DNA from 3 places in the Anoxybacillus sp. B2M1 genome. Region 1 is predicted to be linked to each of the others. Evidence: a T-box and tRNA genes for the amino acid it is inferred to sense, from the RefSeq annotation. Region 1 holds a T-box; the other regions hold tRNA genes.

Region 1 (7,417 bases):
CAAATACTTCACCGGCAAATACCTCGAGTGACAAATCATGAATAATCGTTTTACTTCCAATATCTTTTCGGACATTCTTTAACTGCAAAAGCGGGTTCATAAGCTTTTTCTCTCCTTTGCCTCGTTTTCTGATCCCTTCTTTCTTGCTGTCCTACATGAAGCCATCCTCCAAGCGCCAAGAAAAAACAAAAAATCGCTACACGGTTCCCTATGAATGAACCTTCAACGAATTCTCTTTTTTCAAATCATAGAACAGCCATGCTTCGATCAAGACAGCCTCATAAGATATGAGATCATGTTCATCCATTCCCCTCCCTCTATAATAACGAACATAGGCTACAATAGGTTTCAAAATTATTCCATAAAATAAAGAGAGGGGGACCTATAAGTTTAATTTCTCTGAACTGGTATTATATCAAAAAAATGACACATGGAATCAAAAAAATATAAAGATCGATTGATTCAGATTGAAAAATCGGTATAAGGAAAAAGTAAAAACGTTTCAATCATTGGAAAAAATCAATGATATAAGCTTTCGGTATTGGATCTATTGGCGAGCGATATAAATCGAATAATCAAGCTGGGACATATATTCAAAAACAGATTCTATGTTTCAACAGTGGGAGGTAAGTTATTTTTAGTACGGAAAAGTTCATGATGATAAAAACCCCCATCCTACGCCTTGGCATAAGATGGGGATTTCCTTTTTATCCGCGCAACGTAGCGCCGAATTGTCGTTCCACTGCTTTAATGACTTGTTCGTGAACAGCCGTAACTTCTTCATCCGTAAGCGTTCGCTCTGGATCGAAGTAACGAAGTGAAAACGCGATCGATTTTTTGCCTTCTGGCAAGCGGTCGCCTTTGTATACGTCGAAGATCGCTACATCTTTTAGCAGCTGCCCGCCAGCGGCGATAATCGCTTTTTGTACCTCGCCGGCGACAGTCTGCTCATCGACAACGAGCGCGATATCGCGTATGATAGATGGGAAACGTGGAATGGCTGTATAACGAATCTCTTCTACTTCCACATGTAACACATCAGACAAGGCAAGCTCAAACACATATGTTTCTTTCAAATCAAAATCTTTTTGCACAATCGGGTGAAGCTGACCGACAAACCCCACTGTTTTTCCATTCAATAAAATCTCGGCTGTGCGCCCTGGATGAAGGTGCTCTCGCTTTGTCTGTTTATATTCGATATGGTTTTCCAGTCCTAACAGCGCAAACAATCCATCTAAAATCCCCTTGATTACATAGAAATCAACCGCTTTTTTCTCTCCTTGCCATAAGTGCACATGCCACGCCCCTGTCATCACTCCAGCAAGACGTTCTTTTTCGTTTGGCAACTCGCTCTCGCTGTTTGGCAAATAGACAGAGCCGATCTCGTATAACGATACGTTTTCGACTTGGCGAGCGCGGTTATAGCTGGCTGCTTCTAACAGATGAGGCACCAGGCTCTGCCGCAGAACACTTCGCTCTTCGCTCATCGGTAGGGCCAAACGAATCGGCGCGGCAGCCTCAAGCGCAAACATCGTCGCCTTCGCCTCATTGGTGAGCGAGTACGTAATCGCTTGGAATAAGCCAGCATCTTCTAAATAACGGCGCACTTTGCGGCGTTTCGCCTGATATGCGGTCAGCTTGCCCGGAGTGGCTTCAGCAACTGGGAGAGTGGCCGGCAAGTTGTCATAGCCGTACAGACGTGCCACTTCTTCAATGATATCTTCTTCAATGGCGATATCGCGGCGCCGTGATGGCACAGTTACCGTAAACGTTTGGTTATCTTCCGTGAAAGCAAATTGCAAGTTCGTCAAAATATGGGCCACTTCTTCTTTCGTAATCGCTGTGCCAAGCACTTGATTAATGCGATCAAGCGTAATTGTGACCGTCACTTCTTTCAGCTGCCATGTATTTGCTTCCACTACGCCACCGACCACTTCACCGCCTGCGTACTCCGCCATTAACGCTGCCGCACGGTCCAGCGCTTCCTTCGTACGCGCTGGATCGATCCCTTTCTCAAAGCGCGTGCTCGCTTCGCTGCGCAAGCCATGGTCTTTTACCGCTTGGCGGATAATCGGACTTGTAAAATAGGCCGATTCAATAAATACCGTCTTCGTATTATTTTGCACTTCGGAATTCGCGCCGCCCATCACTCCGGCTAACGCAACTGGCTCGCTTCCGTTCGTAATAACAAGATGATCGTCGGTTAATGTTCGTTTGACATCGTCTAGCGTTACCATTGTTTCACCCGCTTTCGCGCGGCGGACGACAATCTCTTTGGAGCCAAGGCGGTCATAATCAAAAGCATGAAGCGGTTGGCCGTACTCAAGCAAAATGTAGTTTGTAATATCAACAACGTTATTGTGTGGACGAATGCCGGCCGCCATCAAGCGCGCTTGCATCCAAAGCGGTGATGGGCCAATTTTGACGTTTTTCACAATTCGTCCGGCATAAAGAGGATTATCCTCTTGTGCATCGACGCGCACAGAAATGTAATGGTGAACATCTTCATGATTTTCATGAACCCCCCTCTCAGGCAGCTTCACGCTTCGGCCTAAAATCGCGGCCACTTCATAAGCGACACCGATCATGCTTAAACAATCCGCGCGGTTCGGCGTCAAACCAAGCTCCAACACTTCATCATCCAAATGGAGCAGTTCAAGCGCATCGGCTCCCACCGGAGCATCGCTAGGAAACACAAAAATACCGTCAGCGTACTCTTTTGGCACAAGTTTCGGCTCGATGCCAAGCTCCTGCAATGAGCAAATCATTCCGTTTGATTCTTCACCGCGCAATTTCGCACGTTTAATTTTGAAATTGCCTGGCAATACCGCGCCAACCTTTGCGACTGCTACCTTTTGTCCTTTAGCGACATTCGGAGCGCCGCAAATGATTTGCACCGGTTCTCCCTCACCAACATCGACGAGGCATTTGCTTAATTTATCGGCGTTTGGATGCTGGTCACGCTCCACGACATGGCCGATCACGACGCCTTTCGCCCCTTTGTTTAACACTTCAACACTTTCCACTTCGATTCCGCTTTTCGTGATGCGGTCTGCTAATTCTTTTGCTGTTACTCCTGTTAAATCAACATATTCCTGCAGCCATTTATATGAAACAAACATCCATCAAACCTCCCTTTACACCCGGTTGAATTGTTGCAAGAAACGAACATCGTTTTGATAGAAATGGCGGATGTCGTCAATGCCGTATTTCAGCATCGCGATGCGTTCAGGCCCCATCCCGAACGCAAAGCCGGTATATTTTTTTGAATCAAAACCGGCCATTTCTAATACATTTGGATGTACCATTCCAGCCCCTAAAATTTCAATCCAGCCTGTACCTTTACATACGTTACAGCCATGGCCGCCACAATTAAAGCAAGAGACATCCACTTCCACAGACGGCTCCGTAAACGGGAAAAAGCTTGGACGAAAACGAATGTCGCGATCTTCGCCAAACATCTTGCGGGCAAACTCGCGCAGCGTTCCTTTTAAATCGCTCATGCGGATGTTCTCATCGACAACGAGCCCTTCAATTTGAGTAAACTGATGTGAATGCGTCGCATCGTCGTTGTCCCGTCGGTATACTTTCCCCGGGCAAATGATTTTCACAGGACCGCGTCCTTGATGCTTCTCCATCGTGCGCGCCTGTACCGGAGATGTATGCGTGCGCAGCAAAATTTCCTCTGTAATATAGAACGAATCTTGCATATCGCGCGCCGGATGACCTTTCGGAAGATTGAGAGCCTCGAAGTTGTAATAGTCTTTTTCGACTTCTGGCCCTTCGGCAATCGTATACCCCATGCCGATAAACAAATCTTCAATTTCTTCAATTACGCGCGTCAAAGGATGATGATTTCCTCGGCGCACTGGGCGCCCTGGAAGCGTTACATCAATCGCTTCAGCTGCTAATTTTTTCTCGACCTCCTGTTGCTCAAGCTCTGCTTGTTTTTCTTCGATTGCTGTTTGGATCGCTTCACGCACCTCATTGACAAGCGCCCCCATCACTGGGCGTTCCTCAGGAGACAATGCTCCCATTCCGCGCAGCACTTCGGTAATCGGTCCTTTTTTGCCGAGATACGCTACGCGCACCTCATTGAGCGCTTTTAAGTCATTCGCCTGCGTAATTTTTTCAAGCGCCTCTTGCTGAAGCTGCTGTAAACGTTCTTTCATGAAAAAACCTCCTCTATGCAAAAATAAAAAACTCGCCCCCTGCATAAGGGACGAGTGAAATCGCGGTACCACCCTTGTTAACAGCGAAAAAGCGCTGTTCACTTCATTGCGATAACGGCCATGGCCGGAACGCCTTTACATTTTGCAATAGCAAAATGGTCCAAGCGTCAACTCCAGAGGTGAATTCACTTGCTTCTACCATAAAAACGCTCCCAGTCTCCGGCGTTTTCTCCCTGGATGGCGAGGGACAAGCTACTCTTCTCTTTCATCGTTATTTTTCTTATTTCATTATTTTTATATTATAGGCAATCCATCCATCTGTTGCAACCACTATCTGCTGAGCGAACAAACATATACGATTACTATCTCATGCTTCGCCATTCCACTATATCAGCTTCTTGCTCCATTGTGTGAGCCGAAAGCCGCTCTACTTGCCGTGCTTGTTCCTCTGACGAACCTCCCCATCTCCCCCTCGTTAAGAAATGGAAGACTTCTCGGTGGATGATGTTAAACTGGAACTCTCTCTTTTTTAACATAGCCACATCTTCTTTTTGCGCAGAGGCGTCTTCTTTGAACCGCTTCACCTCTCCTTGCAAATGAGCAATGCCCCTCTTCATTTGTTCCATTTCGGGCATTTTGTACATCGAGCCGTTCAATAACCGCATGGAACAATGCTTTTCCATATGGAATCGTTTCTTTTAGGATTCATTCAGTAGTGTATCTTTTACGTTTATCCCCGCAAATGGTAAAGCAAAATCCCGGTGGCCACTGCCACGTTCAGTGATTCAGCTTGTCCATGAATAGGAATGTACAAATTTTTCGTCGTCTGCTCAAGCCATTCCTTGCTGACGCCGCTTCCTTCATTGCCGACAAGAAGAGCAAACGCACCGCTAGCGTGTACTTTTCGATAATCATCGCCATTTTCTAAAGATGTCCCGTAAATTGGAATATTTTTTTCCTTTAACGTTTGCATCCATTTGCTAAGGGAACCGCGGATGATCGGCAAATGAAAAAGCGAACCTTGTGTAGCGCGAATGACTTTCGGATTGTACACATCTACACATCCCTCTCCAAGAATCACAGCATCCACGCCGGCCGCATCAGCTGTGCGAATCATCGTCCCCACATTCCCCGGATCTTGCACCGCATCCACAAGAAGCAGCTTCGCTTTGCTCCAATCAAGCGATTCATCGCTTAATTGCCTGCATACGGCCGCAATTCCTTGCGGGGTTTCCGTATCGCTGATCTCCCACATTACTCCTTCTGTAACAACTGTAATTGGAATATGAGCCACATTCCATTCTGAAGGAATGGTCTTGCTTTCCTCAACGATCAATTGAACAAGCGAAACACCGCTTGTTAAAGCTTCCTCCACTAAATGGAACCCTTCAATCAGAAAAAGCCCTGTCTTGTCTCGTTCTTTTCTTGTCAGCAGCTTCTTCCACTGCTTTACTTGCGGATTTTTTGTCGATTCAATCCGTTTCAATCTCCATTCTCCTTTTCTTTTTTGCCTGTCACTATACATAATAAACGAAAACGACGACAAAAATAAATGTGTAATACATAAAGCGAGGTGAGGAATTTGGATCTAAATTTACGGCATGCAGTCATGCACAATGTAGCCAACAATACAAAAGAACAGCTTGAAGATACGATTATGGATGCGATCCAACGCGGCGAGGAAAAATATTTGCCAGGTCTTGGCGTTTTGTTTGAAGCGATTTGGAATCACTCATCCCCGGAACAAAAAAATGATATGCTAGTGACGCTTGAGCAGGCAGTAAAACAATAAAACAGACTCTCGAAAATGTCCGTCCCGCTGCTTTCCATCAAATGATGCAGCGGGACGGCGTTTTCTTTATGACTGATTTTTAAGTCGATGTCTTTGTTTATGTCGGTTGTTGCATCTGTGAACGAAAAGATGGGAACGCATGAACGATTCCAAAACAACATTCCCATTTTTGTAATAGTCAAAGACGAGCGGGTTCATCCTCTGCCTATTTTGGGACAAATGCTGATAATCCAGTTTATCTATTTCAGATCAATGGTTAATGACACATTTTTTGCATGAGGCGTAAATGTTGCTTTCCCCGTTGGTAACCGTTCTTTCTCGCTATCCTTTACGCCCTCTTTTTTATTTTTTAACATTCTTCAGTCGAGAAGTCTCCCACTTCTAAATCTTGCGAAGCTTGATGAAAGTGGGAGATGAATCGACTTCGGACAAGGACAGGCTTTTGCCTGTTCAATTGTCTGACCCTGTGGTAAAATAAACCTATGTCGTTCTTTCATAACTGGATATAGGAGGTTGCATGGAGAAAATAAAATGCGAAAACCAAGCTGATCCTTCCATGCGTAAAATATCCAAGGTACAAAAGAACTCCGAATTGTCGGACATCTAGGGTTGGAACGACCCGAAGTCACGCTCAGGGAGACGAAAGGCGGCTTTCGTCGTGGAACTGAGAAGCTCCCACTTCAAGCTTTAGCTAAGTGGTGAGTAGTTCACATACTCGTCAATCGTGCGGTAGTGAGTAGGAGAAACCTCAAACGTATAAGTAACGCCGGAATATAAATGCAACTTAAGGGATTTACTATTTACAATCATCAATTGAACTTGAGGAATATGAGCAATGTTTTTGTTTTGATATCCTTCTGAAACGACATGGACCAAGAATTTAGAATATTGGCCGTCTTGATCTACGATTTTGATAGTGACAGGTATTTTATCAGAAAGTTGATTCTCCGCATCTTTTGGATGAGAACAAGCAACAATGAATATAACAAAGGCCATGATGAATAGCCACGCTTTTTTTATCATCGGCACCTCCCTTAAAATTAAAAAGGTCATAAGGCTTTCTGTTCTTTCACCGCGACAATGCGTATGCGCTTGTAATCCGCCACCCATTCTCCTCTCTTCCATAGATAAGGCTTTAGTGATTCTTTTATTTTTTCATAGAGAAATAGCTTTTCTTCTACATCGATTCCTAGAAAAAAATCGCCGGCAAAACTATCAAGCCAGTGGATAAGGCCTTGTTCGCCATCAGCCAGTGGAGTTGGACGGTCAAAATGGATTGCGTGCAACACGCGAAATCCATACCTTTCAAGCAACGCACTATACTCTCCAATGCTCGGAAAATACCACGGGTTCCTCTTCTCATAAATTCCGGCGTACTGCGCTAGCACCATTTGAATCGCTTGAACAATCGCTGATATATTTCCTTTTCCACCAAATTCAGCCACAAACTTTC
Region 2 (7,417 bases), 180 kb from region 1:
AAAGAATCAATACATATTCCGGATCATACTGCTCAATATAGTTCATGTTTTGATAAATGGCGTGCGCTGTTCCTTCATACCATTTTACCCCAGATGATTCAGAATACGGGGGTAAAACGGTCACTCCTCCATTTCTTCGATCTAAATCCCAAGCGCTGCCAATACCAATATATGAGTGTAGAAGAAGCGGCTGATATTGAGTCAATATTCCTACCGTATCAATACCGGAATTGGAGCAGTTGCTTAGCGTAAAATCAATGATTCGATATTTTCCTCCAAACGGAACGGCTGGTTTGGCTAGCTGTTTGGTCAATGAATTTAATCGACTACCTTGTCCGCCGGCCAACAACATGGCGACGCATCTTTTCTTCACCATCTATACTTCTCTCCCCTCGTTTTTTCATTGGGCGCAACACAGAAATTCCAAAAGGTGGGATAGTCATTTCGATGTGGTATGGCTTTCCATGAAACGGCTCTTCGAGAGCAGTCATCGGTTTTTTATTAATATAACCACATCCTCCATATAGGGAAGCGTCGCTGTTAAAAGCTTCCTTATACGTGGCGAGCAGCGGAACGCCTACCTTGTAATCATGGTATGCCGTTCCAGTAAAGTTACAAACGACAACTAATATATCATTCTCTTTGTTGCTTTTTCGAACAAACGAAAAGATGCTCTGTTCAGCGTTATGCACATCAATCCATTCGAACCCTTCTGGCGAATGATCCAGTTCATAAAGAGGCTTATGACGTTTGTAAAACTTTATTAAGTCTTTCACATACACACTCATTTTTCTATGCATCTCAAAATCAAATAACATCCAATCAAGTTGTTCCAAATCTTTCCATTCATCAAATTGGCCGAATTCCCCTCCCATAAACAATAATTTTTTTCCAGGATGAGTAACTAAATACCCATATAATAATCGCAGTTGCGCAAATTTCTGCTCATATTCGCCAGGCATTTTATTTAATAATGATTTTTTTCCGTGCACTACCTCATCATGGGAAAAGGGCAAAATAAAATTTTCTGAGTATGCGTATACCAAGGAAAAAGTAACTTTATTATGCAGATATTTACGATGTTCGGGAGCCGCCTCCATATAGGTCAGAATGTCGTTCATCCAGCCCATATTCCATTTATAATTAAACCCTAAGCCTCCTTCATAAGTCGGCGCAGTCACCTTCGGCCAATCTGTAGAATCTTCAGCAATCATTAACAATGAAGGATCATAGGAAAAGACAGCTTCATTTAGTTTCTGCAAAAATTCCACGGCGTAGGGGTTTTTATGAAGGACATGACTGTTGGGCCAATAAAGCATATTAGCTACTGCATCAACGCGAAAGCCGTCAATATGGAAATATTCCATCCAAAATAATGCATTCGAGATGAGAAAGCTTCGAACCTCAGGCTTCCCTAGATCAAAATTGGCTGTCCCCCACACCGGATTCTCACGATCCTGTATATTGACATATTCATATGTCGGGGCTCCATCAAACATGTATAGGCCATGTGCATCTTTACAAAAATGACCAGGGACCCAGTCTAAAATCACTCCTATTCCAGCTTGATGGCACTGATCAATAAAAAACATGAAATCATGTGGAGTTCCATAGCGGCTTGTAGCGGAATAATATCCTGTTCCTTGATATCCCCATGAGCGATCGAGCGGATGCTCAATTAAGGGAAGCAGTTCAATGTGAGTAAACCCATTTTGCACTACATAAGGGATTAGTTCTTCTGCTAGCTCTTGATAGGAGTAAAAGCTTCCATCTTCCTTCTTTTTCCACGAACCTAAATGAACTTCATAAATGAATAACGGTTGATCGTAAGCTGGTTTGCGGCGTTTCTTTCGCTGCCACGCTTTATCATTCCAATGATATCCATCTAATGAATATACAATAGAGGCCGTACGAGGACGAAGTTCGGAATAAAATGCATATGGATCAGCTTTAAGGAGTACTTGCTCATTTTCCGTAAAAATTTCATATTTATATAAGTGTCCCTCTAAATTTTCAGGGATAAATATGGTCCATACGCCTTGATCGTTTATTTTGGTAAGCGGGTGATCTTTCCCGTTCCAGTTGTTAAAGCTCCCTACAAGTCGCACAGCACGCGCATGAGGAGCCCATACACTAAATCTTGTTCCAATCACCCCTTCATTTCTTACGATATGAGCGCCAAGCATTTTATAGCTTTTATATAAGCTTCCTTCATGAAACAAATGAACCTCAAAATCTGTCGGATTTGTTGCTATCAACGAGCATCTCATCCTTTCACTATAATTTTTTTATTTTGCCAATATTTCATTACGATCCTATTGCTCCATGTTAAATGGAATATGAAGCAGTTTGTTTTTTTCTTCTGAGCCAACATCTTCTTTTTTCCATTGTCCAACGCCATACACTGCTTCATTTATTGGCTTATCCATATTTAATTAGATTCGACATTGATTTATAAATTCCTTGATAAAATGTGTTTATATTTTGTGACAATTATCACCAGGAAATTTCATACAAAAAGAGGATGAAGAATTTCTCTTTGGCCTCTGCTTTTCCTTTTTCGATCATTGGATGCACAAACAATATTATTTTTCAGGCTAAACCATTAGATTCACGAACAATTTGTTGCTTTGCCACGCGTTTATGTGATGAAAGATAGGCTACAAACCTCTGTGCACACATCCGTCATATTCTTTTCTAGAGTCGCTTTGCTCAATCTTCAAGCTATATTTATTATGATTGACTGATAAACATTCCCTTATCTCGCGCAATTTCCAGCTATATGCCCTCTCTCTTATAGGATGGACACAATAAGGCATTTGCCACTCTCGGAGAACAAGCGGCTATATTATGAAAGATTAAGATAAGAAGCTTTCAAAAATGGTACAAAGCTATGATTTGCAAATTGCTTGTTTACGGCATATAATTTATAATAAATATCTAATGATAATTATTATAAAAAAGAGGTGTGCTATGAGTTACTCTGACTATCATCACCTGCCTCATGTCAAAGAACAAAACAAATCAAAACGAACATTATGGATTACCCTTTCCCTCACGCTGTTTTTTGCCCTTGTTGAAGTCATTGGCGGAGTTTTATCTAATTCGCTTGCACTTCTTTCTGATTCAGCACATATGGCCTCAGATGTGCTGGCGCTCATTTTGAGTATGGTTGCTCTGTATCTCGCATCGCGGCAGCCTAATAAAACATTTACGTTTGGATATTTGCGATTTGAGATTATTGCTTCCTTTTTAAACGGATTGACACTTGCAATGATTGCTATTGGCATCTTTATCGAAGGAATTCGACGGTTCATTCATCCTGAGCCTGTTCATTTTCAGCTGATGCTTACAATTGCTACAATTGGGCTGATCGTTAATCTTATCTTAACAATCGTCCTTAGCAGAAGCACAAAAGAAGAGGAAAATTTAAATGTGAAAAGCGCTTTATGGCATTTTATCGGCGATCTTTTGAGTTCAATCGGAGTTATCGCTTCAGCTATTATCATCTATTTCACGGAATTTGCCTTAATAGATCCATTGATTAGTATGATTATAGGAGGAATTATTTTTACAGGAGGAGCAAAAATCATCCGCGAATCGTACTTTATTCTTATGGATTCTGTTCCATCGCAGTTTGATCTTGAACAAATACGCTCTGACATTAGCGGTATTAAAGGGGTAGAAGATGTACATGACATGCACATTTGGGCGATTTCTTCCGACCATTATTCCTTAACTGCTCACGTATTTATCAATGAACACATTCAGCCATTCTGTGTTATTTTAGCCATTAATGAAATGCTGGAAAGGAAATATGGAATTAAACATTCCACGATTCAAATTGAACATGCTTACTTTCATGATCATGGAGAGTACGGAGAAAAATTCCTTCGGCAAAAAAACAAAGCATCAAAAAAGCCGAGTAGCCCTAACCAATCATTTTGAGTTTAGGGAATATGAACATGAGTAGAAAAATTATGCCGACCTATCTGTTTTTATGGTCGGCCTTTCTTTGTATTTATTATTCATTTACATTTGACATTTTGTCAAGTTAAAAATTCGGAATAATCAAAAACAGAAATGCACAATATTATATAGATCAAGTTTTTTTATAAATTTTTTCTCTAAAATAATTGGAAGGACGAATATTTTTGAGGCGTATGATGTAGTTTATCATGTTAACTTTATAGTAAAGTAAAAACCCTATGCTCTCGTGCATAGGGTTTTTACTTATGACCCGTACGGGATTCGAACCCGTGTTACCGCCGTGAAAGGGCGGTGTCTTAACCACTTGACCAACGGGCCTTGCATTCAGCAGTGGCGGAGAAGGCGGGATTTGAACCCGCGCGCCGCAAAAACGCGACCTAACGGTTTAGCAAACCGTCCCCTTCAGCCACTTGGGTACTTCTCCAATGGCTCCGCAAGTAGGATTCGAACCTACGACCTACCGGTTAACAGCCGGTTGCTCTACCGCTGAGCTATTGCGGAATAGTGGATAAACACAAAAACTAACGAATCATTATTCGTATTTTTCTACTGCCTCTTCCTCTTCAAGACATTCGAAGAAGTACAATGCGTCGAGGCAACTCGCTGTTTGCTCAGAGAGGAAATGCTCGTCGCTGAGCGATTGCGGAATAGTAGATGAAAACAAAAGCTAACTGACCAATGTTATAGAAGAAATTCACAGAACACCTATAGATGGGCAACACATGTCACCAAACTTTATGCAAAGAAAACGCTTTACAAAAAGAAAGATGGGCCTAAGTGGACTTGAACCACCGACCTCACGCTTATCAGGCGTGCGCTCTAACCAGCTGAGCTATAGGCCCGTATACAAGCGGGTGATGGGAATCGAACCCACGACATCAGCTTGGAAGGCTGAGGTTTTACCACTAAACTACACCCGCATAATTATCAAATTTTTTATTACAAATTTCTAGTGTCCCGATATACCATGCCTCTTCCTCTACCAGTTCATTCTAAGATGCTTTGTGCGTCGAGGCAACTCGTCGCCTATTCAATGATGTATCGCTCGTGGCTGAGGTTTTACCATTAAACTACATCCGCGCGATTATCAAATCTTTTATCACAAATGTCTTGGGATAATATGTATGGGGCGACTAGTGGGAATCGAACCCACGAATGCCAGAGCCACAATCTGGTGCGTTAACCACTTCGCCATAGCCGCCATTACTTTAATAAATCGATGCCGGCTGCAGGACTTGAACCCGCAACCTACTGATTACAAGTCAGTTGCTCTACCAATTGAGCTAAGCCGGCTTTATCTATAGAACTAACCATAAAACACATGTTCTGTGCCTCTTCCTCTTCAAGACATTTCAAGATGTCCAATGCGTCGAGGCAACTCGCAGTCATTTCACCGATGCTTCGCTCGTCTCTACCAATTGAGCTAAGCCGGCATTCATAGATGCATTGGATAAAATAAATGGTGGCTCGGGACGGAATCGAACCGCCGACACAAGGATTTTCAGTCCTTTGCTCTACCGACTGAGCTACCGAGCCATACATATTCTATGGCGGTCCCGACGGGACTCGAACCCGCGATCTCCTGCGTGACAGGCAGGCATGTTAACCACTACACTACGGGACCAACCGTTTTATTTGGTTGCGGGGGCAGGATTTGAACCTGCGACCTTCGGGTTATGAGCCCGACGAGCTACCAGGCTGCTCCACCCCGCGATGACAAAATTATATTTTTTTCAATCAATAGTATGTATGGTGGAGGATGACGGGATCGAACCGCCGACCCCTTGCTTGTAAGGCAAGTGCTCTCCCAGCTGAGCTAATCCTCCCAAAAGTGACCCGTACGGGATTCGAACCCGTGTTACCGCCGTGAAAGGGCGGTGTCTTAACCACTTGACCAACGGGCCATTACATGAAATAGTGGCGGAGAGCAAGGGATTCGAACCCTTGAGACGCTGTTAACGTCTACACGATTTCCAATCGTGCTCCTTCGACCACTCGGACAGCTCTCCAAAATGGCTCCGCAAGTAGGATTCGAACCTACGACCTACCGGTTAACAGCCGGTTGCTCTACCGCTGAGCTATTGCGGAATAGTAGATAAACACAAAAACTAACGAATCATTATTTGTATTTTTCTACTGCCTCTTCCTCTTCAAGACATTCGAAGAAGCACAATGCGTCGAGGCAACTCGCTGTTTGCTCAGAGAGGAAATGCTCGTCGCTGAGCGATTGCGGAATATGTTTAATATAAAGCCTAGCAACGTCCTACTCTTGCAGGGGCGTTAGCCCCAACTACCATCGGCGCTGGAGAGCTTAACTTCCGTGTTCGGGATGAGAACGGGTGTGACCTCTCCGCCATCGCCACTAGGCTTGTTATTTCAAACAGACAAGTATTATTATAACGAGCATTTCGCCCATGTCAAGAACTTTTTGGTTCCTTCAAAACTAGATAACAGATCAGAAAGGATAGGCGATGCTTTTCTTGATGTCTTGCTCCACTTTTCGTATTGTCTAGTTCCAGCTCGCAGCGCCTCGTGGAAAATCACCTTCCTCCATCGACATGCAAGCATGTCTCGTCGGAAGAACATTTTCCTTCCGGCGCTAAGCGCTCGCTTCCACTTTTCGTATTGTCTAGTTCCGCAAGCTGCATCCTACGGTCGTTTCCGCTTCTTCTGTCCAAGTCTCCTGACTTGTCCGTCAGAAGCTTGAACGCCCTATGGATGCAAGCGAGCTTGCTCCCCTTTTCGTATTGGTTAAGTCCTCGATCGATTAGTATCCGTCAGCTGCACGTGTCGCCACGCTTCCACCTCGGACCTATCTACCTCGTCATCTTCGAGGGATCTTACTTGCTTATGCAATGGGAAATCTCATCTTGAGGGGGGCTTCACGCTTAGATGCTTTCAGCGCTTATCCCTTCCGCACATAGCTACCCAGCGGTGCCCTTGGCAGGACAACTGGTACACCAGCGGTGCGTCCATCCCGGTCCTCTCGTACTAAGGACAGCTCCTCTCAAATTTCCTGCGCCCGCGACGGATAGGGACCGAACTGTCTCACGACGTTCTGAACCCAGCTCGCGTACCGCTTTAATGGGCGAACAGCCCAACCCTTGGGACCGACTACAGCCCCAGGATGCGATGAGCCGACATCGAGGTGCCAAACCTCCCCGTCGATGTGGACTCTTGGGGGAGATAAGCCTGTTATCCCCGGGGTAGCTTTTATCCGTTGAGCGATGGCCCTTCCATGCGGAACCACCGGATCACTAAGCCCGACTTTCGTCCCTGCTCGACTTGTAGGTCTCGCAGTCAAGCTCCCTTCTGCCTTTACACTCTACGAATGATTTCCAACCATTCTGAGGGAACCTTTGGGCGCCTCCGTTACTCTTTGGGAGGCGACCGCCCCAGTCAAACTGCCCACCTGACACGGTCTCCC
Region 3 (7,417 bases), 580 kb from region 1:
TCCTGATTTATCGGAGCAAGCGGCGATCGACAAGCTGTGGGAGGTTATTTTTCAAGTAACACGCGTGCACGAAAAAGATCCAATCCAAGCTTGGGAAAAGCATAATCAAAAGCTGGCCAAAATGGTGGATTATTTAAATCAGAAGCAATACAAACAGCTGATCTACACAGCTCCAGGCACGGATTTAACGATTGAGCTTGTCGAAAACCACATCTGGCACGGCGGAGCGTCAACCAGTGAAAGCGGCATTCGCTTTAATCCAAACATCCCAACTGAAGAAGTATTTACAATGCCGCACAGAGACGGCGTAAACGGAACGGTCCGAAACACAAAACCGTTGAACTACGGCGGTAACGTCATTGACGGATTCACCCTTACATTTAAAGAGGGAAAAGTCGTCGATTTTTCAGCAGAAACGGGCTATGAAACATTAAAGCATTTGCTCGAGACGGACGACGGAGCACGACATCTCGGAGAAGTGGCTCTCGTTCCACACCGTTCGCCGATTTCAGATTCTCATCTCATTTTTTATAACACACTATTTGATGAAAACGCGGCCTGCCACCTCGCTCTTGGGAAAGCCTATCCGACTAATATTCAAGGCGGAACATCCATGGCGAGAGAAGAACTGACCGTGCACGGCATCAACGACAGCCTCATCCATGAAGATTTCATGATCGGCTCCGCCGAATTGAACATTGACGGCGTCACCAAAGATGGCAAGCGCGAACCGATTTTCCGCAACGGCAATTGGGCGTTTAATCCAGAATAAAAAATCCATACCATACAAAATAGGATGACGCTTTTATTTCTGTCTTCCTCTAAAAATATAAGCCGCGGCCCTTTCATACGAAAGGTCGCGGCTGTCTATATGTTATACGGTGAATGATTCTTTCCTCGTTTTAACAGATACAAAATAAAAAGGGAGCTTCTTTCCCCAAGCAGTCCCTGTCATGATTCAGCCACTTTTTATTTGCCGTTTTGTTTCTCTTCTTTGTAAGTTTTATGATAAAGCTTTAGCCTCTCTAGTTCTTCCCGGTAATGCAATAGACGCTTCCGCAGCTCCTTCGTCTGGCTCGGCGTGACCACTTTTCCTTCTAAGCTTTTTCCCGTTCTTAGTGCTTGCTTCACTTCTTCCCTCATGGTCACAAGCTTTTGTCCCGTCTCTCTTACTGTTTTTGTTTTATAAGTCCGCATCATCTTAATCAACATACTTTTCGCATCGTCCGCTTTGTTATTCAACTCTCCACCTCCAAAATTGGCCCTTCTTCGCTATGGTCCCATTCCATCATTTCTAATGGAAATCCGTATCCAACAGACTATACCAATATCCGTCATGGCTGTTTCCGATTTTGGTCAATGCTGGCTGAACGCGCTTGTTCTTCATCAGATCCGAAAGGCGGTTCCTATCAAACAAATACGTAAAACTTAAGAAAATAAAAAAGGAGGGCTGTAAAAAAAGAAAAAGCAGCCCACCCTTTCGCATCTCAATTAGCTTTTTCTTACGTTCGTCGCTTGAGGGCCACGGTTACCTTGCTCCACTTCAAAAGTAACTTCTTGGCCTTCCTCTAAAGATTTAAAGCCTTCGCCTTGGATCGCTGAGAAATGGACAAATACGTCCGGACCGCCTTCAACCTCGATGAATCCAAAACCTTTGTCAGCGTTAAACCATTTTACTTTACCATTTTGCATGAAAAAAATCCTCCTAAAATGTACCTTAATGCACATATCCATTTTTTAACCATTTCACAAGTAATAAAAAGACATTAAAAACTGCAACCTCTGAGGAGATTTAACCTTGCCATCTCCTTTGAAGCTACAGCATGTTTAAATCCCTATTGTATTAAAAGTAAAATGGTTTAAATTCACTATAACACACTTTTTATATAAAAGCAAAACATTTTACCAACTTTTTCACTTGATGACTGCTGTTTCCTTCAAGCAGCGAGCATCCCCCCTCTCCTCTATCACTTAAAGACCGAATAAATGGCGTCTATAAAGCCCGCGTTTTTCACACATGAAACAACGCCGCTTTCAGCTCCATTCATGTTTCGGTGAAGCGTTGTTGTTCAACCATCCGACGGCTAAAAACATCCCAAGCTTCCCTTCGCTGCACATGTTAACATAGCAAGGGATATGTCATTCCATGCAGATAAGCTCTCTTTCCTTGTATACTTTTTAAATGAATCGCTTCTGCACCCAAACAGCAAAATCATGCGCTTTCCAGCAATTGAAGACACACGGAACGCCGTTTGAAAATATGAGTTAATCGCACGATCCCTGAGCAAAGATGAGCATAAGCATGTGCATTTTTTTATCATATATGTACTTTCCTTCCGAATACGATAAGTAATAAAGCTTTTCTTCATGAACAGCGCGAGAATTTCCCATAAAAAAGGGGGGAAAGTATGTATAGCTATGTGTTTCCAAAGCTATCCATGGAAAAAATGCTTTCCATTATTAGGAATGGACTAAAGAAAACGGACGATCCTAAAAAAGTCATTGTGATCGGCGCAGGCATGGCGGGACTTGTTTCTGCTTCTTTGCTGAAGCAGGCGGGACATCAGGTCACCATTCTTGAAGCCTCGGAACGAGTCGGCGGAAGAATATACACGATCCGCTCTAATTTTCGCGGAGAGGATCAATATCTCGAAGCAGGCGCCATGCGCATTCCGCACACTCATTATTTAACGCTTGAATATATTAAAAAATTTAAGCTCCCTGTCAATCCGTTCATCAATAGCACACCTAACGATTGGCTTTACTTGCGGGGAACGCAGGCTCGTTTAAAAGCATACGAAAAAGATCCAAGCATCTTCGGATTTCCTGTTTGGCCACAAGAGCGAGGAAAAACTGCTACTGAACTGTTGCAAATGGCTATTAAACCCGTCATCGATTTTATTCAGAAAAATCCAATCAAAAATTGGCCGATTGCCATTCGTGAATTGGATAAATATTCACTGGATACTTACTTGCGATACAATCCTTTTGGAATGAGGCTGTCTCGCGGCGCTATTGATATGATTAAATCCATTCAGACAGTAGAAGGATTTCCAGAGCTTTCTTTTTTGGAAATGCTGCGCGAATTAATGGTGCTATTTACCCCAAACATTAAATTTTATGAGATTACTGGCGGAAACGATCAGCTTCCTAAAGCGTTTGTCCCACAATTGCAAAATGATATTTTATATGGACAAAAGGTTCGAAAAATTGAACAAAATCAAAATCAGGTGACCGTCCATTCCGTGCATACCAAAATTTTAGAGCCATTTCAAATTACAGGCGATCTCGTCATTGTGACCATTCCATTTTCGATTTTACAATTTGTAGAGATCGAGCCAAGAAACTCTTTTTCCCAAAACAAGTGGAAAGCGATTCGCGAGCTTCACTATGTCGGTTCCACGAAAACTGGTATTCAATTTAAACATCGTTTCTGGGAAAAAGAAGGAATGTTTGGCGGTCGAACTATCTCTGATCTTCCAATTACTTATACTCAATATCCAAGCCACGGACTGGGAAGCTCTGGTCCAGGAGTTGTACTGGCCAGCTACACATGGGAAGACGATACGATACCATGGGATAGTTTAAGTGATGAAAATCGGCTAGAGTATACCCTTAAAAACTTGGCTGTTATTCATGGACAGCAGGTTTATCATGAGTTCGAAACAGGAATTAGCCATAGTTGGGTTCGTTATCCGTATTCTGGAGGGGCGTTTACGATGTTTAAGCCCGAGCAAGTCACTGAGCTTTCGCAATATATCGGTTCTCCCGAAGGAAGAGTCTATTTTGCAGGAGAACACGCTTCAACGGTTCACGGGTGGATCCAAGGGGCGATTGAGTCGGGAATTTGTACAGCATACGAAGTCCATAAAGTGCCAAAATCCTACCTTGAAGCGCAAACCACGCTAAAATAATCAGGGGGCCATATAGAAGCAACCAATGATCCAACGCGCAAACTACAGCTTCAATAAAAATACGGCTTCCCTTCAAATCGCTCAACATGGTACGATTTCAGAACTCAGACCTATCTAAAGGAACAACTACAAAAGACCCATCGAACTAACCTGAAGCAAAAGAGCTGCTTTTGCTCATGAAAAAAAGGTGCTTCCTTTTATAGGAAACCCCTTTTTTCAGCGTCCCAGGAGAGACTCGAACTCCCGACCGACGGCTTAGAAGGCCGCTGCTCTATCCTACTGAGCTACTGGGACATCATCCTCATTTCTGTCGCAAGCAATTTGCTATGCCTCTTTCATTGGTTCGAAAAACAGAGCAATGAGACGGTTCGTCGATCCATTGGACCGCCACAAGCGGGTGACGGGACTCGAACCCACGACATCAGCAACTCGTCACATATTCAATGACGCATCGCTCGTAGCTGAAGTTTTGCCACTAAACTACACTCGCAACAAAGGCGGCACCCGGATTCGAACCGGGGGTAAAGGTTTTGCAGACCTCTGCCTTACCACTTGGCTATGCCGCCATCAAAGCGGAAGACGGGACTCGAACCCGCGACCCCCACCTTGGCAAGGTGGTGTTCTACCACTGAACTACTTCCGCATTTGGCTGGGGTAGCTGGATTCGAACCAACGCATCACGGAGTCAAAGTCCGTTGCCTTACCGCTTGGCTATACCCCAATCCTCTCCATATTCATCAAGGGGCGACTAGTGGGAATCGAACCCACGAATGCCAGAGCCACAATCTGGTGCGTTAACCACTTCGCCATAGCCGCCATACTAAAATGGCAGGGGCAGTAGGAATCGAACCCACACCGGAGGTTTTGGAGACCTCTGTTCTACCATTAAACTATGCCCCTAACTGGTGGAGGGGGACGGATTCGAACCGCCGAACCCACAGGGAGCGGATTTACAGTCCGCCGCGTTTGGCCACTTCGCTACCCCTCCAGCTATAAAAAATGGCTCGAGACGGAATCGAACCGCCGACACAAGGATTTTCAGTCCTTTGCTCTACCGACTGAGCTATCGAGCCATGATACGATGTACATTGGTTGGATGTTTATTCGCATCCGTACATTAAAATACGGTGCACAACGACTATTTTGTCAATATGACATCAGCGACGGGTCATTGATCGCACATTCCAGACCAATTGACCATAAATCCCCTTTGCTTTCCTATACAACAAAGCGAATTCACCGAAAACAGTTAAACATATGTATATCTTTAAAATTATTTCAATAAAACGTCTGTGATTCCGCTATCACGTATATGTATGACATCTAATCATGCGATATGTATAGGACGGAGGAGGAGGGATTCGAACCCCCGCGGGCTGTGACACCCCTATCGGTTTTCGAAACCGACCCCTTCAGCCAGACTTGGGTACTCCTCCATTCGATGGAGCCTATCGGGATCGAACCGATGACCTCCTGCGTGCAAAGCAGGCGCTCTCCCAGCTGAGCTAAGGCCCCAAAAATGAAACTGGTCGGGAAGACAGGATTTGAACCTGCGACCTCATGGACCCGAACCATGTGCTCTACCAAGCTGAGCTACTTCCCGCTCTAAAGCAACCATTCACACATGAGCACCGATTACAAAGATCCTTTTGAAGCGGAAGACGGGACTCGAACCCGCGACCCCCACCTTGGCAAGGTGGTGTTCTACCACTGAACTACTTCCGCGTGTTTAAAAACGTAAGCAAGTATTATTATAATAAAACAAGTGAGATTGTCAATATGATTTTTTCAAGCCATCACTATCTATATCTAAATAGCGACGATTTTCATTCTATATCGATACAAATAATTTGTCAATATACTTTGGTCAAAAACATCGTTATCTAGCCGTTGCCTAAATTAACGCCTTAGAGCCATCCACATTCGGAATAATCTGTTTTTATGATTTTATCATACAATCGTTGTATAATGAATTTTGTACTTTTGCGCAACAGAGGGGGATCTCTATGGCTGCATTTATGCATTTGTTTGAAGCTTATCGGTCACTTTGGTCCAATCGCTCGCTCAACAAAGAGGAAGAGCTGACAGAGGAAAGATGTAAGGCGCTCATTCATGAAGCGATTGAAAAAGAGCTGAGAGATGAAATGACTCATCCACGCGTTCGTCAAGCTCCAGAGGTAAAATTCCATTATGCTGTTAAACGCATTATGGCTTCGCCGTTAGCCAATGAAACAAAATTGGCGCTTATTGAACTCCATTTAGACGTGATGGAATACGTTCAGCGATAGCCTTAGACAACCTATCGCCTCCCTCTTTCCTTTGTTTAGGGAGGCTATTTTAAATACCCTTTTTCAAATTCTTCCTTTGCTAACGGTTTTCCCAGAACATATCCTTGAATTTCATCACAATGAAGGGAACGAAGAATTTGCAGCTGTTGAAATGTTTCCACGCCTTCAGCAATCACGCGCAACTTCAAATTTTTCGCTAAACCGATAACGGAAGCGACAATCGCTTGATCTTCCTCCGTTTGCGCAATTCCATCAATAAATACTTTGGCGATCTGTGAACTACTCACCACTTAGCTAAAGCTTGAAGTGGGAGCTTCTCAGTTCCACGACGAAAGCCGCCTTTCGTCTCCCTGAGCGTGACTTCGGGTCGTTCCAACCCTAGATGTCCGACAATTCGGAGTTCTTTTGTACCTTGGATATTTTACGCATGGAAGGATCCGCTTGGTTTTCGCATTTTATTTTCTCCATGCAACCTCCTATATCCAGTTATGAAAGAACGACATAGGTTTATTTTACCACAGGGTCAGACAATTGAACAGGCAAAAGCCTGTCCTTGTCCGAAGTCGATTCATCTCCCACTTTCATCAAGCTTCGCAAGATTTAGAAGTGGGAGACTTCTCGACTGAAGAATGTTAAACGATGAATCGGAAATTTACGCAAATAGCTAAGAGAGCTATAACCGGTTCCAAAATCATCAATGGAAATATGAACTCCTAACGCTTTCAGCTGTTTAAGCTTTTGAATCGTGTGTTGCTCATTAAAAATGGCCACGCCTTCTGTGATTTCCAGATCCACGCTGTCTGCTGTCAAATTTGTTTTCTTCAAAATGGCCGTAATCTGTTCAACCAGCTTTTCCTGTAAAAACTGCTTAGGCGAGATATTGACACTGATTCTGAGCGCTCGTCCTGTCTGCTCATTCCATTGCTTCACTTGCCGGCACGCTTCTTCCATCACCCACTCGCCAATGGCGATAATCTGCCCCGTTTCTTCTGCAACAGGAATAAACATATGCGGAGGAATCAAGCCCATTTGCGGATGATGCCAACGAATCAGCGCCTCCATGCCTATTATTTGACCTGTAGCGATATCAAATTGCGGTTGATAAAAAAGAGTAAATTCCCTCTGTTTAATGGCCTGATAGATCGCTGTTTCAATTATTGTTTTTTGCATGATTCCTTGATCCATTTTGCCATTAAAAAATTGATATTGGTTCTT

Evidence for each region. The T-box of region 1 lies ahead of pheS (phenylalanine--tRNA ligase subunit alpha). A T-box ahead of a tRNA ligase gene usually reads a tRNA of that ligase, here a tRNA-Phe.
Region 2: it has a tRNA-Phe gene. The T-box ahead of pheS (phenylalanine--tRNA ligase subunit alpha) is inferred to sense a tRNA for this amino acid. The anticodon was not compared.
Region 3: it has a tRNA-Phe gene. The T-box ahead of pheS (phenylalanine--tRNA ligase subunit alpha) is inferred to sense a tRNA for this amino acid. The anticodon was not compared.

Annotation. Positions count from the first base shown of each region.
Region 1 covers NZ_CP015435.1:3,433,041-3,440,457, reverse strand. Annotated here, with positions in the region: gene GFC28_RS16735 (ABC transporter ATP-binding protein) at 1-100, opposite strand, end outside; gene pheT (phenylalanine--tRNA ligase subunit beta) at 708-3,122, opposite strand; gene pheS (phenylalanine--tRNA ligase subunit alpha) at 3,138-4,172, opposite strand; T-box leader at 4,216-4,450, opposite strand; gene GFC28_RS16720 (hypothetical protein) at 4,535-4,855, opposite strand; gene GFC28_RS16715 (TrmH family RNA methyltransferase) at 4,903-5,658, opposite strand; gene sspI (small acid-soluble spore protein SspI) at 5,755-5,964, shown strand; gene GFC28_RS16705 (hypothetical protein) at 6,652-6,987, opposite strand; gene GFC28_RS16700 (class I SAM-dependent methyltransferase) at 7,014-7,417, opposite strand, start outside.
Region 2 covers NZ_CP015435.1:3,254,021-3,261,437, reverse strand. Annotated here, with positions in the region: gene GFC28_RS15920 (glucose-1-phosphate adenylyltransferase) at 1-376, opposite strand, end outside; gene glgB (1,4-alpha-glucan branching enzyme) at 327-2,270, opposite strand; gene GFC28_RS15910 (cation diffusion facilitator family transporter) at 2,974-3,948, shown strand; tRNA gene GFC28_RS15905 (tRNA-Glu) at 4,237-4,308, opposite strand; tRNA gene GFC28_RS15900 (tRNA-Ser) at 4,322-4,414, opposite strand; tRNA gene GFC28_RS15895 (tRNA-Asn) at 4,417-4,491, opposite strand; tRNA gene GFC28_RS15890 (tRNA-Ile) at 4,759-4,832, opposite strand; tRNA gene GFC28_RS15885 (tRNA-Gly) at 4,840-4,910, opposite strand; tRNA gene GFC28_RS15880 (tRNA-His) at 5,116-5,191, opposite strand; tRNA gene GFC28_RS15875 (tRNA-Thr) at 5,211-5,283, opposite strand; tRNA gene GFC28_RS15870 (tRNA-Phe) at 5,451-5,526, opposite strand; tRNA gene GFC28_RS15865 (tRNA-Asp) at 5,539-5,614, opposite strand; tRNA gene GFC28_RS15860 (tRNA-Met) at 5,627-5,703, opposite strand; tRNA gene GFC28_RS15855 (tRNA-Val) at 5,741-5,816, opposite strand; tRNA gene GFC28_RS15850 (tRNA-Glu) at 5,823-5,894, opposite strand; tRNA gene GFC28_RS15845 (tRNA-Ser) at 5,909-5,999, opposite strand; tRNA gene GFC28_RS15840 (tRNA-Asn) at 6,004-6,078, opposite strand; rRNA gene rrf (5S ribosomal RNA) at 6,241-6,357, opposite strand; rRNA gene GFC28_RS15830 (23S ribosomal RNA) at 6,738-7,417, opposite strand, start outside.
Region 3 covers NZ_CP015435.1:191,366-198,782, reverse strand. Annotated here, with positions in the region: gene GFC28_RS01130 (aminopeptidase) at 1-772, shown strand, start outside; gene GFC28_RS01125 (hypothetical protein) at 970-1,242, opposite strand; gene cspD (cold-shock protein CspD) at 1,492-1,692, opposite strand; gene GFC28_RS01110 (flavin monoamine oxidase family protein) at 2,409-3,914, shown strand; tRNA gene GFC28_RS01105 (tRNA-Arg) at 4,135-4,208, opposite strand; tRNA gene GFC28_RS19100 (tRNA-Arg) at 4,307-4,404, opposite strand; tRNA gene GFC28_RS01100 (tRNA-Cys) at 4,410-4,480, opposite strand; tRNA gene GFC28_RS01095 (tRNA-Gly) at 4,486-4,557, opposite strand; tRNA gene GFC28_RS01090 (tRNA-Gln) at 4,561-4,635, opposite strand; tRNA gene GFC28_RS01085 (tRNA-His) at 4,658-4,730, opposite strand; tRNA gene GFC28_RS01080 (tRNA-Trp) at 4,741-4,814, opposite strand; tRNA gene GFC28_RS01075 (tRNA-Tyr) at 4,818-4,902, opposite strand; tRNA gene GFC28_RS01070 (tRNA-Phe) at 4,915-4,987, opposite strand; tRNA gene GFC28_RS01065 (tRNA-Ser) at 5,261-5,350, opposite strand; tRNA gene GFC28_RS01060 (tRNA-Ala) at 5,357-5,429, opposite strand; tRNA gene GFC28_RS01055 (tRNA-Pro) at 5,441-5,517, opposite strand; tRNA gene GFC28_RS01050 (tRNA-Gly) at 5,568-5,639, opposite strand; gene GFC28_RS01045 (hypothetical protein) at 5,921-6,202, shown strand; gene GFC28_RS01040 (EAL domain-containing protein) at 6,247-6,489, opposite strand; gene GFC28_RS01035 (putative bifunctional diguanylate cyclase/phosphodiesterase) at 6,803-7,417, opposite strand, start outside.